DNA from 4 places in the Arthrobacter sp. YA7-1 genome. Region 3 is predicted to be linked to each of the others. Evidence: riboswitches for the same ligand, from Rfam matches in the RefSeq annotation. Region 3 holds a riboswitch; each other region holds the start of a gene.
What was found. A riboswitch is a leader RNA that binds a small molecule or an ion and turns the genes downstream of it on or off. The one in region 3 is predicted to bind S-adenosylmethionine.

Region 1 (4,206 bases), 1.7 Mb from region 3:
CCCAGGTTGTTCGAGATGTCGATGACGGCGAGCCCGTCCAGCAGCGCGAAGGCGGCCTCCTTCGCTGATCGCCCCGCGGAGGGGAGCAGCTCGAAAGTGAGCACCGTTCCGCCGGCCTTCATTTGCTTCGCGGCGAGCTCGTGCTGCGGGTGCGACTTCAGCAGCGGGTACTTGACCCAGCTGATGGCCGGTTGTGCCTCAAGCCATTCGGCGATCCGCAACGCAGATGCCGAGGAGTGGTTGACCCGCAGGGCCATCGTCTCCAGGCCTTTGGTCAGGACCCAGGCGTTGAACGCGGAAAGGGACGGCCCGGTGTGCCGCATGAGTTGCTTGACCGGCCCGTCGATGAACTCCTTGGTGCCCAGGATCGCGCCGCCCAGGACCCGTCCTTGGCCGTCGATGTGCTTGGTGCCGGAGTAGACAATCACGTCTGCGCCGAGATCGCCGCAGCGCTGCAGCAAGGGGGTGGCGAAGACGTTGTCGACGACGACCGTGGCGCCCGCCGCGTGGGCAAGCTCGCTCACCGCGGCAATGTCCACGATTTCCTGCATGGGGTTCGACGGCGACTCGAAGAACACCGCCGTTGTCGGCTCGGACAACGCGGCACGCCATTGGTCGAGGTCCGGCCCGTCGACGAAGACGGTCTCGACCCCCCAGCGCGGCAGGATCTCGTTGAGGATCACGAAGCAGGAACCGAAGAGCGAGCGGGCGGCAACCACGCGGTCACCAGCCGCCAGCAACGCACCGAGGGCGGTGAAGACAGCTGACATGCCCGACGCCGTCGCGAAGCACGCTTCGGTGCCCTCAAGCAGGCGGAGGCGCTCCTGGAAGGTGGCGACCGAAGGGTTGCCGTAACGGGAGTAGACGAAGCGTTCGTCCTCGCCTGTGAAGGCACGCTCGGCAGCCGCGGCGGACTGGTAGACGAAACCGGAGTTCAAGAAGACGGCTTCGGACGTTTCCTGGAAGTTGGTACGGTCAAGACCGCCGCGGACTGCCTGGGTGTCAGGGCTCCAGCTGGCGGCGTCAGGATTGAAAGTCACTTAGATATTCCCCAGGTTCGTCGGAAGTCCACGGTTTTTCCAGCCATTCACGGTTCGCTCGCCGTAGCGGTCCGGTTCGCCCTCAAAGCCCTCGAGGACGTTGTAGGCGGTGTATCCGGCCTGGGTTGCGGCGATCGCGGCCGCGATGGAGCGCTGGCCGGAGCGGCAGAGGAAGACGAGTTCCGTGCCGTCCCCCTCGGGAGCCTGTTGTGTCAGCTGTTCGATGAAGCGGGTGTTGGGGATGCCGCCGGCCAGGTTCCACTGGATGAACAAGGGATCGTTTTCGGTGGCTTTGGTGTCCGGGATCCCGATGTGTGCCCACTCGCCTTCGGTGCGGACGTCCACCAAGATGGCGCCCTGCTCGAGCTTGGCCCAGGCGTCGTGCGGGCTGAGGTCGCCTGCGTAGCTCATGCGTGGCCCTCGCCGTCGAACTCTTCATCAAGCTGATCCACCGCATTGGCGACGGCGGCATCCGCGCTCGCGATCGCCGCGGGCAGGACGATGGCTTGTGCCACAATCACGTCCTTGCCGTTGAAAGTCGCGGCCGGGCTGCCGTGCAACACGTATCCCTCTGCGAGGGCGGTGGAGATCCGCTCGCAGAATTCCTTGGTGTCAGGGCCCGTGATGAGACGGTAGGAGAGTTTTTCCTCGGTGGGTTCAGGCATTGGTGCTCCTCAGTCACGCTTGCAGTTCGAAAGTGTCGATACGCCGAGTAGTCACCTGAGGCACCCCGCCGGAGAGAGGGTTGCCGACCAGCAAGTCAGGGCTTCGCGCTGGTGCTCATTACTCAAGAAGAAAAATAACACCCACGACGGCGGCCCGCATCACCGGCCGTCGTCATGTTCCGTAACCGGGGGGCGGCCGGTGGGGAGCCGGCGGGTGGGGCCACGCTGGCGCGGACCCTAGGCTTCGGTTTCTGTAGGCAGCGGGTCCAGGCTTGCCTGGACCCGGGGTGAAACGGCATCAAAGCGCGATGCTACTCCTGTGGGGGAGTGATGAAACGTGGAACCTTGATGCTTCCGGATTTCCAGCAACTCGTGCACGGATATCCCGGTGGCCGTGGCGAGTGCGTGCAGCGAGAGGCTGTTGTGATGAGCCAGGGCAAAAACCACGCCAGACAGCGCTTCGAAACCTTCTGTCTCGTAGATTTCCTTTATCAAGTTGGACATGCCGTTCGCATCATCGATTGATCCCGCTGACGCACCGGTTGCCATGGCCGTCAGCGACCACGCAGCAGAGTCGGGGCTGATGTAGATGCTCATGTCGATACCCTACGGACTCAGGCCCACTTGGGGAATGGGCGATACGTTTATCTTTATGGCAGCACTCACCGACCTTGACCGCCAGCTCCTCTCCGCCCTCAGGGAGGACGGCCGGGCATCTGTCGCGAGCCTCGCGCGCCAGCTGGGCGTCGCCAGGGCCACCGTGAACAGCCGGCTCGAGCGCCTGGTCTCCTCCGGAACGATCGTTGGCTTCACCGCGAGGGTGCGCGACGAAGTCGATCCACTTGCGATCCGGGCTATTGCGCTCATTGCCGTGGAAGGAAGGTCGGCCGACAGGGTCATTCGCCAGCTGAGGGGGCTCCCCGAGATTTGGGCACTGCACACCACGAATGGCGGCTGGGACCTCGTGGCTGAGCTGCGCACGGAAAGCCTCAGCGACTTTGACCAAGTGCTGGGCAGGATCCGCGGGATCGAGGGGATCGTCAATAGCGAGACAAGCCTGCTGCTCAGCTCCGTCCTGCGGTAGCCGGTTGCTTGGCGGCGACAAACCTCATGAGCATTATGTTCGAAAGGACTCGTCATTTTGTGCATTTTTTCAATGAAAAGTACATACTTTGGCAATTGCGGATGCATATCGCCGCTCCGTAGCCTCATAGCAACAATGCTCATGAGGGAAAGGAGCGCACATGACGCGCTTTGTCGATGTCCGCAATATGGTCCGCTGGACGGCCGGGCGAGGCCCGGAAACCATCATTTCGGAGATGATTCAGTACTTGGAAGACGACTTCCGGCGATGGGAATCTTTTGACAAGACCCCGCGGGTGGCGAGTCACACCGCGTTTGGCGTCATCGAGCTGATGCCCACCAGTGACCAGGAAACATACGGCTTCAAGTACGTCAATGGACACCCTTCGAATCCAGCGCGCGGCTTCCAGACTGTGACAGCCTTCGGTGTCCTGTCCGATGTCCATAACGGCTACCCGACGTTCCTCGCGGAGATGACAGTGCTGACGGCGCTGCGGACGGCGGCCACGTCCGGCATGGTCGCCAAGAAACTTGCGCGCCCCGATGCACGGGTCATGGCGATGATCGGAACCGGAACCCAGTCGGAGTTCCAAGCGCTGGCCTTCCGGGCAGCCCTGGGCATCAACACTGTCAGGATCTGGGACACTGATCCGGCTGCGATGGAGAAGTTCGTCAGGAACATGGCTCCCCTCGGCTTCGACATCACCATCGCGGGCTCGGCGGCCCACGCAGTGGAAGACGCCGACGTCATCACCACGTGCACCGCGGACAAGGCCAACGCCACCATCCTGACTGCAGACCAGGTTTCTCCGGGCGTTCACATCAACGCGATCGGCGGCGATTGCCCAGGAAAGACCGAACTCGACGCTGCCATCCTGGACCTCGGCGACGTCTTTGTGGAATACGATCCCCAGACGCGGATTGAAGGCGAGATCCAGCAAATGTCCGCCGATTTTCCCGTCACCGAGTTCTGGCAAGTCCTTGGCGGTCATGCGCCGGGCCGGACCTCCAGGCACCAGATCACGGTATTCGATTCCGTGGGCTTCGCGATCGAGGACTTTTCCGCCTTGCGGTATCTCCGCGACGCCGTCGAGGGTTCGGAATTCTTCGAGGAGATCGACCTCGTCGCGAACCCCGACGACCCCAAGGACCTCTTCGGCTTGGTGCGCGCGCTCTCTCCGGTCGGATCCTGAGAAGCCCAACTGACTCGCATTTGTTGTCGTTTAGGGCGCTCTAAACGACAACAACTGCGAGTCAGTTGGGGAGGGAGAAGCCTGGTGCGCCGGCCCCAGAACCGGCGCACCAGACGTTTTTCCCGGCCAGACTGCCAGCCCGGCAGCCCGGGCTATTCCGCCGCCAGTCGCAGGATCAGCTCAGCATGCCCGGGGAACCTCATGACGAGCGACTCGATGTCCCGT
Region 2 (4,206 bases), 420 kb from region 3:
GCCGCGAAGGAAGCCACTGACAAGCACGGCCACGGCAGCAACCGCCGCCACCACCATCAAGTTTCGGAACAGCGCCAGCGCGGTACTGGCGCGCTTGGGCCGCGGGCCGCCGTCGTACCCGTAGTTTGAATGCAAGTCTCCCCCAAATCCTTGATCCCGCCGCCCTGGCGGGCCGGCGCTGCTAACCGATGACAGCGCCGAAGACGAGGCCCAGCCCATACGTGGCCGCAGCCGCACCGAGTCCGATGGCGAGCTGCCGGAGACCACGGGTCAGCGGCGAGGTTCCGGACAGCAAGCCGACGACGGCGCCCGTCGACAGAAGCGCGATGCCCACCAGCGTACCGGCCACGGCAAGTGCCGAGAAGCCCGTCATGCCGAAGATGAACGGCAGGATGGGCACGATGGCGCCCGAAGCGAAGAAGCAGAAGCTCGAGATCGCGGCGCCCCATGCGGAGCCAACGGCCTCGTGCTCATTGACGGTTTCTTCCACTTCGGGGTGGAGCGAAAGGCTTGGATCGCAGTCGCAGCTGTAGAGGCCCATGCGCTCGGCGGCCCGGTGTTCGGCGGATTCGCGGGACATGCCCCTGGCTAGGTACACCAGCACCAGCTCATTGTGCTCGATGTCCAGGGCCGGGGCTGCGGTCAGCGTGGCCTGGGTGGGGCGGGTGGCCTTGAGGAGCTCGAGCTGGGAGCGGACAGAGACATACTCGCCCGCTCCCATGGACAGTGCGCCCGCCAGCAGTCCGGCGATGCCGCTGAACAGGACCACGGTTGCGGGAACTCCGGTGGCCGCCATGCCCATCACGAGGGAAAGGTTGCTGACCAGGCCATCGTTGGCGCCGAAGACGGCAGCGCGGAAGGTACCGGACAACCTGTTGCGGCCGCGGGTCGCCAGGCCGCGGACTACTTCTTCGTGGATCTGTTCGTCAGCCGCCATGGCGCGGGTTGCTGCCGGATCCTTCGCGTACGGCGAGCGTCCTTCAGCCCGTTGGGCGAGGGCCAGCACGAACACCGATCCGAAATTCCGGGCCAGGAAGCCGAGCATTTGGCTCCGAACGGAGGCCGCCTTCGGCATGCCGGCGTGTTGGCCGAGGAGCTTGAGCCAGTGTGCCTCATGGCGGCCCTCGGCCTCTGCGAGGGCCAAAAGGATATCGCGCTCCTCGCCGTCGCGTCGCTGAGCCAGTTGGCGGTACACGGCGGCTTCGGCACGTTCGTCGGCCAAGTACTGCCGCCAGCGCTTGATGTCCGACGACGACGGGGGAGTCTTGGGGGCTGCTGCGTCTTGGGAGGGACTGCTTGAGTCCTGCGGATTGTCTGGATGCGAGTTGTCTGAATGCGAGGGTTTTGTGCGGGGGTGCACCGGGACTCCTGGGTTGCTGGGGCGGGCTTCATCGCCTCATTGCAGCTCCACTTTATCGCCAATTTCCGCGGTTTTTCGGCTGGCAATCCTCACTGGACTTTTTAGGCGCGCCTCAAAAACCGGGAGGCTCGCCGGAGGCCTTGACCGCCGCAGGGGGCAGTGCTGGGATGGATGGACAGGGTCCACGAATTGGCGGGGTGGCGTTGGATCGGCTGCCTCACGTGCCTGTGCGATGGGCTCAGCGGCACGTCGAACGGAGGTTGCACCATGGACAGCACCGAGACCCACGCCCGCCACCCGGACCGTCCCACGGTCGAGGCCGATCCCGCCTATGACTACAGCGAAGACCTGGAGGTGGACGAGGACTGGGAGGAAGAATCCGAGGTCCTGGACGACGACGAACGGGTGGTCCCGCTCGACGCCGAGGAACACCGAGAGGCCGAAGAGATCGAATAGCGCCGACTCGCTGAACTTGGCCGCTAAAAAGCGCTTGCTAGAACGCGCTCAGGATGAAGTGCTTCTGCACGCCCGCACGGTGCCCGGTTGCCGCAACCGTGAGCGTAAGTTTCCGTGTGGCCGGGAACCAGCGGGCGGGCTGAACCGCTTTTGAGAGTGCTTCGGTGATGAGCCGCGGCTCATGATGCCAATAGCGTTCCAGGTTTCCGTCCACCACGAACGTGATGGAGCCTTGGGAGAGGTCGACGCCGGGAATCACCCGGACGAACTCGTCCACCCGACGGGGGCGGGGCAAGAAGAGGGCGCTGGACTGGATAGTGCGGTCGGCTGTGGCGGTGGCGCCGTTTTCGAAAGGCATGGCCTTCTCCTATGGAGTTGCTCTTGCCCGTTCGGTTGTCTCTGGTCCGAACCGGGCCGCTTCTTCATCCGAACCACCCGTGAACATGGGGTTGGCGTGTGGCAAGTCGGAGCTTGGCGCCACATCTCTTGAAGCTGTTCCTACTGTACATGCGACGGCGGCGCCGCACCTCTCGAAGGAGAAAGCGCGGCGCCGCCGTCGTACCTGGTTTTGTGAAACCTAGTGGGTGGCCACCGGGTGGGCCTCCAGCGGGAGTTCCTCCGCGGCCGTTCCGGCAACGCGGCGTTCCCAGGCTTCGCGGACGGCCGGCTCGGTGGGCGGCGTGAGGAGGGAGACCACGAAATAGACGGCGAACGAGGCGCCGAGGCCCCAGTAGATCGGATCGTTTGCGTAGACGCCGTCTTCGCTGGGGATGATTCCCGTGGCGTAGGCGATCAGCAAGGCAAGGGTCAGTACAGACCCGACTGCCATGGACCAGGCTGCGGCAATACCCGTGCCGCGCTTCCAGACCAAGCCGCCCAGGATGGCAACCAGCAGGCCACCTACCAGGATGTCGTAGGCGATGGTCAGGGCCACCACGACGTCTTGCGCCGCCATGGAGATCAACACTGCAACGATGCCCAGGCCAAGGACCCAGTAGCGGTTGGCCTTGACGTCATGCTCGGGATTTTCGGTGTCGTTGGTGTTGATCGTCTTGCCGAACCAGCTGGCCACGAACGGGACCACGTCGGCGCGGGCAACGGTGGCCGCGGCGATGAGGGCTCCGGACGCTGTGGACATCATGGCGGCGACTGCTGCGGCCATGACAAGGCCGCCGATGCCGATCGGCAGGATGTGCGTGGCTACCTCGGCGTAGACGACGTCCTTGCCAAGGGCCTTGACATCGATGTTCGGCAGGGCCACCCGGGCAGCCAGGCCGATCAGGGCGCCGGCCACGCCGTACAGGACGCAGTAGATGCCGGCGGTGGCGCCGCCCCATCGGGCCACCTTGGGGGTCTTGGCGGTGAAGACGCGCTGCCAGATGTCCTGGCCGATCAGCAGGCCAAGGGTGTAGACCACGAAGTACGTGATGATGGTCTGAGCCCCGATGCCGTCCAACTGGAAGAAGCTGGCGTCAACACGGGCACGGATGCCTTCGAAACCGCCTGCCGCGTTGAGGACGAACGGGAGCATGAGGAAGAAGATGCCCACGGTCTTGATGATGAACTGCACCTGGTCGGCGAGGGTGATGGACCACATGCCGCCGATGGTGGAGTAGACCAGGACGATGGCGCCGCCGACGGCGATGGCGAGCCAGCGCTCCCAGCCGAAGAGGACAACGAAGATGGTGGCGTAGGCGCCCGTGGACGTGGCGCACAGCATGAGGGTGTAGGCCAGCATGACGATGCCGGAGGTCTGCGTGGCACGCTGGCCGTAACGCAGGCTCAGCATCTGGGAAACCGTGTAGATCTTCAACCGCTGGATGGTGCCGGCGAACAGCAGGCTCAGGAGGAGGACACCCGAACCGATCGCGACCACCAGCCACATGCCGGAAACGCCGAACTTGTAGCCGAGGCCGACGCCGCCAACCGTCGATGCGCCACCGAGGACGACGGCGGCCATGGTACCGGTGTAGAGCATCGGACCGAGGCGGCGCCCTGCCACCAGGAAGTCGCTGTTGTTCTTGGTGCGCGACTTGCCCCACCAGCCGAAGGCCAGCATGGCGAGCAAATACACCACCACGATCGCAATATTGATGAACGAAGAGTCCACGGTTGGCTCCTGAAAGTGATGCGCAGAGCTCTGGGGGATTCCGACGCCGGTCCGCGGGGTTTCGTGCGGGGTTGCGGAAGGTCTCTGCGCTGGTGATTGGGGAGAGTAGTCTGTGATGTATGCCTCACAAACAACACTTGTTGCCTATGAGGATACGTAGTGATGCGAGTAACAGTCAAGATGCCGTCTCGCCCAGCGGACGCATCGGCACTCCTCCAGCTAGCCAAAGGCCCTGCCACGCCGGCGATCCGGCTACTATTGCTGCAATGACAGGGCCGCA
Region 3 (4,206 bases):
CGCACCGTGGCCGCCCGCCACGATGCCGTGGTGGCTGACATGTGGTCCTTGAGGCAGCTTTCCAACTCCCAGATGTGGGACGAAGACCGCCTCCATTTCTCGCCGCTCGGCCATCACACCATCGCCGCGATGGTCCTCGACTCACTGAATGTGCCGCACAACCTTGAACCGCTCTACCCCAAGCCGCTCCCCCAGCGCAGTTGGCGCCAAGCCAGGTCTGGCGACCTGGTCTGGGCACGCGAATATTTTGTCCCGTGGGTCATCCGCCGGATCAGGCACCGCTCCTCCGGTGACGGGATCCTGCCGAAACGCCCGACGCCGGGACCCGTCTTCGGTCCTGCTGACACCTTCCTGCCCGGGAGCTGAACGAACCGCGAGGTTAGTCACAGGGAGCGGGGCTAAGCTGGTGAAAGACAGGGAGGCCTCCGCCGTGAACAATTTGATCTTCTGGATCATCGTCTGCTCTTGGCTGATTCCCATGGGGATCCGCATGTACAACCGGTCGCGCCAGCGCAGGATCTTCCCTCCGCAGAATTACCCCGGGCAGCCCTATCCTCCGCAGAATTACCCTGGGCAGCCCTATCCTCCGCAGCACAACCCCGTCGGATACCCGGAGCAACCCCCGGTGGTCATCCCGGATGAGCCGCAACCCCCGATGGCGACGCCCGCGCGGCAGGCCGTTCCGCCGTCGTCGGCTACTCCGCAAGCGAGCGGCGCTCCCCAGCCGAACAGCGCGCCCCAAGGCTACCGTGCACGGAAACTGGCCGAGCTGGACCAGGAGTACAGCGACGGGAAAATCGCCATGGAGGATTACATGAAGCTCCGCCAGGAGATCATGAACGGCTGATTCAGCCGAAGAGGCGCGCTAGCCGAAGAATGCCTCGCGCAGTTGGGGGCCGAGCTGGCCGATCTCGGTGAGGAAACCGTCGTGCCCGATCGGCGCCTCGATGACATGAACCGGGACCTCTCCGGGCAAGGCCTTGGCAAGCTCGCGGGATTGCTCCGGGAAATAGAGCCGGTCCGAGTCCACCGAGGCCACGAAGAACGTCGCCGTGGCCACGGACAACGCGTCCTCCAACGAGCCCCGGCCGCGCGTGATGTCGTGGCTCATGAGCGCTTCGGTAATGGCGATGTAGCTATTGGCGTCGAAGCGCTGGACCAGCTTGCTCCCCTGGTGGTCCAGGTAGCTCTCCACTTGGTAGCGGCCCCGGTCCCCCAACGCGGCAGCCTGGAGGGGTGCCTCGCCGCCCTGGGCGTTCCGGCCGAAGCGGAAGTCCAGCTCGTCTGCCGAGCGATAGGTGATGTGGGCAATCCGCCGGGCAAGGGCCAGACCCGCTTCGGGGGCGGCCTGTCCGTAGTAGTCTCCGCCGTTGAAGTCGGCGTCCTGCCGGATGGCGAGCGTCTGGGCCTGTGCGAACGCGATCTGCTCGGCGGTGCTGTACGCCCCGATGGAGATCACGGCGCATCGCTTGACGCGGTCCGGATAGCCGACGGCCCATTCCAGTGCACGGGCACCGCCCATGGACCCGCCCACGACGGTGTGCCAGCTGTGGATCCCCAAGGCGTCGGCCAGCCTGGCCTCGGCCACCGTGCTGTCCCGCAGGGTCACGAGCGGGAAGCGGGAGCCCCACGGCTTGCCGTCAGGAGCGCTCGACGACGGCCCCGTGCTGCCGTAGCAGCCCCCCACAATGTTGACGGAGACCACGAAGTAGCGGTCCGTGTCGATGGTGGCGCCGGGACCCACAAGCTGCTCCCACCAGCCGTCTTCGTCGCTCTCGCCACGGGCCACATGGGTGCTGCCGGTCAATGCATGTTCCACGAGGACAGCGTTGGTAGCGTCTGCGTTGAGCCGCCCCCACGTCTCGTACGCAAGGACGACGTCCGGGAGGGAACCTCCGGCCTCCAGCTCGAGTCCGCCCACGGAAACATACTTGAGGGTTCCGTCCTGGGTACCGGAAAGGGGTATGGCTGTTGCAGCAATTGTCATTCGTTGACACCTCACATCGCGCTTGCCCGCCGCCAACACAGCGAAGGGCCAGGTCTTCACCCGGGGCACCCCACCGCGAATGGAGGGTTGCCGGCCAGCAAGCCGGGGCTGTCGCTGGCACTCATGACCTATAGGAAGAGTCTAGGAAAACCGGACCCCTTCTGACGAAGATTATGACATCTTTGTGACACTTGGCCGCGTTTTGTTCACGAAGGGGTGGCTGGGAAGGCTGGCCGGCGAAGATTCATCTTGCGTCGCCGGCCAGCCTCGTACGCCCTCCGGGCCCGTGCTAGGCGCTCTTGGCTGCCCGGAATCCCGACTCGAGGTCCGCGAGGATGTCGTCGATGTGCTCGATTCCGACGGACAGCCGCACCAGGCCAGGGGTCACTCCCGCAACGGCCTGCTGTTCCGGCGTCAGCTGGCTGTGCGTCGTCGACGCCGGGTGGATGACCAAGGACCGGACGTCGCCGATGTTGGCCACGTGCGAATGCAGTTCCAGGGCGTCCACGAAGCGCTTGCCCGCCTCGACCCCGCCGTTGATGGTGAAGGACACCACGGCGCCGGTGCCCCTGGGGCCGTACTTCCGGCCCCGTTCGAACCACGGGCTGGAAGGCAGCCCCGCGTACGCCACCGATTCGACGTCGTCGCGCCCTTCGAGCCATTGCGCCACCTTGGTGGCGTTGTCCACGTGGCGCTCCACCCGCAGGCTGAGGGTTTCGATTCCCTGGGAGATCAGGAAAGCGTTGAACGGGGAAACCGCCGAGCCGAGGTCGCGCAGGAGCTGGACCCGGGCTTTGAGGATGTAGGAGAGGTTCGCGCCGAGGGCCCCGTCCTTGCCGAGGTCGCGGGCATAGACCAGGCCGTTGTAGCTGGGGTCCGGGGTGTTGAAGCCGGGGAACCGCTCAGGGTCCTTGCCGAAATCGAAGTTGCCGGAGTCCACGATGACACCGGCAATGGCGGAGCCGTGCCCGCCCAGGTACTTGGTGGCCGAATGCACCACGATGTCCGCTCCCCACTCGATGGGCCGGATCAGGTAGGGCGTGGCGAGGGTGTTGTCCACGACGAGCGGGACTCCCGCCTCGTGCGCGATGCGGGAGACACCCTCGATGTCCAAGACGTCCTGCCGGGGGTTGGAGACGACTTCGGCGAAGAACAGCTTGGTGTTTGGCTGCACCGCGTCCCGCCAGTGGTCCAGGTTGTCCGGATCCTCGACGAAGGTGACCGAGATGCCGAATTTCTTCAGTGTATGGGCCAGCAGGTTGTACGTGCCGCCGTAGAGGCTCGGGCTGGCGACCACGTGGTCACCGGCCTCGGCCACGTTGAGGATGGCGAAGGTTTCCGCGGCCTGGCCGGAGCTCAGCAGGAGCGCAGCCAAGCCACCCTCCAAGCTCGCTATGCGCTGCTCCACGGCATCCTGCGTGGGGTTGCCGATCCGGGTGTAGATGGGCGCCAGTTCGGCCAGTGCAAAACGGTTGGCCGCGCTTTCCGCGCTGGGAAAGACGAACGAGGTGGTCTGGTAGATGGGGAGGGCGCGGGCGCCGGTGGCGGCGTCCGGCTCCTGGCCAGCGTGGATTTGGCGCGTTTCGAATGACCATCCTTGGGACATGCGGACTCCTGGTTGTCTGGGCTCTTGCCGTGCGTCAGCCTGCCGGGCCGAAGGGTTCAGCATGCCGGCGAGCGGTTGCCGCCAGTCTAGGGAGGGTATTGCGGGCTCCGGAAGCTTTGTGACGAACGCAGAAGTTTTCTGTCCCGGTGCGTCCTGAAGTGACCCTGAGCGGCCTTTTCGATACATCCCACCTTGGTTAGGCTTGACTTAGCTGAGAGCTCCATCACAAAGTGCCAAGATGAAGCCATGCGCATGGATCACGTCTCTTACGCTTGTGAACGAGATGGCCTGTTGGCCACCACCGAGCGGATTTCCGCAGCATTGGGAGTGGACGCGGTCCGGGGCGGAGTGCATCCGCGCTTTGGTACCCGGAACATGATCATTCCCCTTGCTGACCACAAATACCTGGAAGTTGTCGAGGTCCTGGACCACCCGGCCTCCGACAAGGCACCTTTTGGACAAGCTGTCCGTGCACGCTCCGCCGCAGGAGGTGGGTGGATGGGCTGGTGCGTCGCTGTGGACGACCTGAGCCCGTTCGAGCAGCGGCTCGGACGCGCCGCCGTCCCGGGCAACCGCAAGTTCCCGGATGGCCGGGAACTCGTCTGGTCGCAGA
Region 4 (4,206 bases), 1.5 Mb from region 3:
CCGGTGCCGAGCGCGCCACCGGCGGGGTCAACGCGGTGACGGGGCGCGGACGGCACACCTCGTCGTCTGCCCTTGCCCTGAAGCTCAGCGACGCCCCCGGCGGAAGCTGGATCATCGATACGCCCGGCATCCGTTCCTTCGGCCTCGCCCACGTGAACCCGGACCGCATCCTGCATGCCTTCCCGGACCTCGAACCCGGGACCGAAATGTGCGAGCGGGGCTGCAAGCACGATGCCAACGCTGTTCGGTGCGGGCTGGATTCGTGGGTCGCCGATGGCCACGCTGGCGAGTCGGGCCCGGCCCGTTTGGCATCGTTGCGCCGGCTCCTCGGCGCGGACCCGCGCATGGAAGCACAGGAAACCAAGGAACTGGGTACAGTCAACTAACTGCGCCGCTGCCGTCCTACCTCCCCGGCTCACCGGCGAAGAGACGGTAGTTTGGAACCATGACCCAACCCGATTCGAGCTACAACGACGACCTGCGGCTGGCACATGTCTTGGCCGACTCCGTCGATTCCCTGACAATGGAGCGGTTCAAGGCGCTGGACCTTCAGGTGGAGACCAAACCCGACCTGAGCCCAGTCACCGATGCCGACAAAGCCGCCGAGGAAGCGATCCGCGGGCAGCTTTCCCGTTCCCGCCCCCGTGACGCCGTCCTCGGGGAGGAATTCGGCAGCACGGGCCACGGCTCGAGGCGTTGGATCATCGATCCCATCGACGGGACCAAGAACTTCGTGCGTGGCGTACCCGTCTGGGCAACGCTGATCGCCCTCGTGGACGAGGGCGAGGTAGTGGTGGGGCTCGTGAGCGCTCCGGCGCTCGGCAAGCGTTGGTGGGCGGCCAAGGGCTCGGGCGCCTACATGGGCCGGTCGCTGGCCGCGGCCACCCGCTTGAAAGTTTCCAACGTGTCCCGGCTCGAAGACGCCTCGCTCTCCTACTCCGAGCTTTCCGAGTGGAAGCAGCACGGGAAGCTGGACAACTTCCTGGGCCTCGAGAACGATGTCTGGCGCAGCCGTGCGTACGGGGATTTCTGGTCCTACTGCCTCGTGGCCGAGGGCGCCGTGGACATCGCCGCCGAACCGGAACTCCAGGTCTACGACATGGCCGCCTTGGTGCCGATCGTGACCGAGGCCGGCGGACGCTTCACGTCCCTGGATGGCGCGGATGGCCCCTTCGGCGGAAACGCCGTCGCCACTAACTCGATCCTGCACTCCGAGGTCCTCAAGAGGCTCAACCCCGAACTCGACGACCTCCTCTAATCCGCCCATTCACTGAACAAACGACGGCGGACGCCCCCTTTCCGGGGCGTCCGCTGCTTTTTCTTCGGCGGAAGGCACATTTTTCGGGCGGTGTAACAATCCGCTTAACAATCGCGGTCACATTGGAACCGGCCTTGCCGGTGTCCTAATCTCTTTACAGGTCACGAGTGCCAGCGCGAAACCCCGGTTTGCTGGCCGGCAACCCTCCATCGCGGCGGGGTGCCCCGGGTGACGACCGGGCCGGTCCGGAACGGATGCGGCAAGCGCGGACCCCCTGCACGCAGGGGTCCCTCTTGAGTGAGGTCCCATGAGCACAGCCACAATTTCTTCCACGGCTCTTTCGCAGCACCATGATCCTGCGCAGCGGCACGGTGAGTCCCGGACTCCGGCATCGCGCCCATTGGCCGCCGTCACTGGAGCGGAGCTGCAGGCGCCCTTGATCCAGGGCGGCCAGATCCGCTACGCAAACCTCGACTACGGCGCTTCCGCGCCTGCACTGACCGTGGTCTCCGCATACCTCAACGAAATCCTGCCGTACTATGCGAGCGTCCACCGCGGCGCCGGCTATGCCTCGCAAATCAGCACCTCGGTCTACGAGAACGCCCGTAACATCGTCCGTGACTTCGTTGGCGGCAGGCCGGACGATTCCGTCATTTTCACGCGCAACACCACCGATTCCCTCAACCTGCTGGCGGGTTGCTTGCCGGTTGAGGACGGAAGGCATACCGGCGAAGTCCTGTACCTGGACATCGAGCACCACGCCAATCTGCTCCCATGGCAAGGTGTCCCCCATCGCAGCATCGTTGCCGCCGGAACATTGTCCGAGACTGTTGCCGCTGTCCGCACGGCACTCTCCCAGGGTGGCGTCAGCCTTCTGGCGGTCACCGGCGCGTCGAACGTGACCGGCGAGATCCTGCCCATCAAGGACCTCGCAGCCTTGGCCCACGAATTCGGGGCGCGGATCGTGGTGGACGCGGCGCAACTCGCCCCTCATCGCCGGATCGATATCGCCGCCGCGGAGGTGGACTACCTGGTCTTCTCGGGGCACAAGCTCTATGCACCGTTCGGTGCCGGCGTCCTGGTGGGGCGCCCCGACTGGCTCGACGCCGGCACACCGCACCTGGCAGGAGGCGGCGCCGTCCGCGAGGCACGCCTTGATTCCGTCAGCTGGGCCACGGGGCCGGCAAGGCACGAAGGGGGCTCTCCGAACGTGCTCGGCGCGGCCACCCTGGCCCGGGCCACACAGGTCATTGCCAGCCTCGACCACGAAGAATGGCACGCCCACGAGGCCGCCATCCGCTCGCACCTGGTCGAGGGCCTCAAGCAAATCGACGGCGTGACCGTGCACCAGATCTTCAGCGACACGGATCCCCAGGACACGATCGGCGTCGTGAACTTCTCGCTCCAGGGCTACGACGCCGGACTCGTCGCGGCCTATCTCGCGGCCGAGCACGGCATCGGCCTGCGGGACGGACGCTTTTGCGCCCACCCCCTGCTCAAGCGCCTTGGCCTTCCCTCCGGATCGCTGCGAGCCAGCTTCGGCGTGGGGTCGCGTTTGGAAGACGCCACCCGGCTCATCGCGGGCATCCAGGCCCTCAAAAGCAACGGCCTCGGCTGGGACTACGTGGTGGATGCCGGCCGTTGGGTGCCCGCGAACGATCACCGCAGCTACCCGGAGTGGGCTCCCAATACTCCCGGGACCGCAGGCGCCGCACCCTGCAGCACCGACTGATTGCGATAGATTCGTAGGGTATTTTTCCTGTCCTACGAAGGAGTCCCCGCGTGGCCCCGCGACCCAAAGGCACCTCAGCCGGCCCCAAGCTTTATGAGGAACGCCGACTCGAACTCGGTCGGAGTTTCCAGGACGGCGGAGAACACTATGAGCGGGTCCGACCGGGCTACCCGGCGGATTCAGCCGACTGGCTGCTGCCGGAGGGGGCTCGGGACGCGGCAGACATCGGCGCCGGCACCGGAAAGTTCACCTCGCTGCTCGTCGAGCGGGGGCTGGCGGTGTCGGCAGTGGACCCCTCCACGGACATGCTCACCCAACTGCGCAAAGCGTATCCACAGGTGATCGCCCTGGAGGGCACGGCAGAGGCAACCGGGCTGGCGGACTCAGCATTCGACGTCGTCAGCGTTGCCCAAGCCTGGCACTGGTGCGATCCGCTCGCCGCGAGCACTGAGATCGCCCGGATCCTTCGACCCCACGGCGTCATCGGCTTGATCTGGAACCAATTGGACACTTCGGTGCCCTGGGTCCATCGCCTGTCCCGCATCATGCATGCCGGCGATGTCCACAAACCGGACTTCCGGCCAGTGGTGGGCCCCGAGTTCACCGGCCTCGAAAACCACGTCACGCGCTGGGAGGATCCCTTGGCTCCGGCAGACATCCTCGAACTCGTGAAGTCGCGCAGCTATTATCTCAGGGCGAACGATGCCACCCGGGCGAAGGTCATGGGCAATCTCCGGTGGTATCTCTTCGAACATCTGGGCCATGCAGAGGACAAGGTCATCCCCCTGCCCTATCTCACGCAGAGCTGGCGGGCGCGCAAAGCCTGATGCCGCCGGCACACGATAGGCTTGGAACCGTGAAGACCAGTGCGCCCTCCTCCTCCATCGAGGACTACGTCAAGGTCATCTACTCCTTTACGGAGTGGCAGGACAAACCCATCACGTCCTCACAGCTCGCGCAGCGGCTCGGTGTCGCCAACTCCTCCGTCTCGGAGATGGTCCGCAAGCTCAAGGACCAAGGCCTGGTGGACCACCAGCCGTACAGCGCCATCACTTTGACCCCCCAAGGAATGCATCTTGCCCTGGGCATGGTCCGCCGGCACCGCCTGATCGAAACCTACCTGGTGAGGGAGTTGGGCTACAGCTGGGATGAAGTCCATGACGAGGCCGAAATGCTCGAGCACGCTGTCTCGGACACCTTCATCGATCGCATGGCC

Region 1: another riboswitch for S-adenosylmethionine. It lies ahead of OIT41_RS18240 (DUF1737 domain-containing protein); the one in region 3 lies ahead of metX (homoserine O-acetyltransferase MetX).
Region 2: another riboswitch for S-adenosylmethionine. It lies ahead of OIT41_RS04665 (hypothetical protein); the one in region 3 lies ahead of metX (homoserine O-acetyltransferase MetX).
Region 4: another riboswitch for S-adenosylmethionine. It lies ahead of OIT41_RS13470 (aminotransferase class V-fold PLP-dependent enzyme); the one in region 3 lies ahead of metX (homoserine O-acetyltransferase MetX).

The regions. Positions count from the first base shown of each region.
Region 1 covers NZ_CP110114.1:3,902,577-3,906,782, reverse strand. Annotated here, with positions in the region: gene OIT41_RS18250 (O-succinylhomoserine sulfhydrylase) at 1-1,040, opposite strand, end outside; gene OIT41_RS18245 (rhodanese-like domain-containing protein) at 1,041-1,451, opposite strand; gene OIT41_RS18240 (DUF1737 domain-containing protein) at 1,448-1,705, opposite strand; SAM riboswitch class IV at 1,716-1,828, opposite strand; gene OIT41_RS18235 (hypothetical protein) at 1,943-2,302, opposite strand; gene OIT41_RS18230 (Lrp/AsnC family transcriptional regulator) at 2,358-2,789, shown strand; gene OIT41_RS18225 (ornithine cyclodeaminase) at 2,950-3,981, shown strand; gene OIT41_RS18220 (cupin domain-containing protein) at 4,134-4,206, opposite strand, start outside.
Region 2 covers NZ_CP110114.1:987,046-991,251, forward strand. Annotated here, with positions in the region: gene OIT41_RS04650 (matrixin family metalloprotease) at 1-78, opposite strand, end outside; gene OIT41_RS04655 (VIT1/CCC1 transporter family protein) at 182-1,360, opposite strand; gene OIT41_RS04660 (hypothetical protein) at 1,628-1,816, shown strand; gene OIT41_RS04665 (hypothetical protein) at 1,854-2,174, opposite strand; SAM riboswitch class IV at 2,189-2,308, opposite strand; gene OIT41_RS04670 (sodium:solute symporter) at 2,394-3,926, opposite strand.
Region 3 covers NZ_CP110114.1:1,407,564-1,411,769, reverse strand. Annotated here, with positions in the region: gene OIT41_RS06545 (SGNH/GDSL hydrolase family protein) at 1-366, shown strand, start outside; gene OIT41_RS06540 (hypothetical protein) at 431-847, shown strand; gene metX (homoserine O-acetyltransferase MetX) at 866-1,987, opposite strand; SAM riboswitch class IV at 2,001-2,116, opposite strand; gene OIT41_RS06530 (bifunctional o-acetylhomoserine/o-acetylserine sulfhydrylase) at 2,277-3,593, opposite strand; gene OIT41_RS06525 (VOC family protein) at 3,840-4,206, shown strand, end outside.
Region 4 covers NZ_CP110114.1:2,871,413-2,875,618, forward strand. Annotated here, with positions in the region: gene rsgA (ribosome small subunit-dependent GTPase A) at 1-386, shown strand, start outside; gene hisN (histidinol-phosphatase) at 446-1,258, shown strand; SAM riboswitch class IV at 1,418-1,530, shown strand; gene OIT41_RS13470 (aminotransferase class V-fold PLP-dependent enzyme) at 1,566-2,990, shown strand; gene OIT41_RS13475 (class I SAM-dependent methyltransferase) at 3,041-3,817, shown strand; gene OIT41_RS13480 (metal-dependent transcriptional regulator) at 3,847-4,206, shown strand, end outside.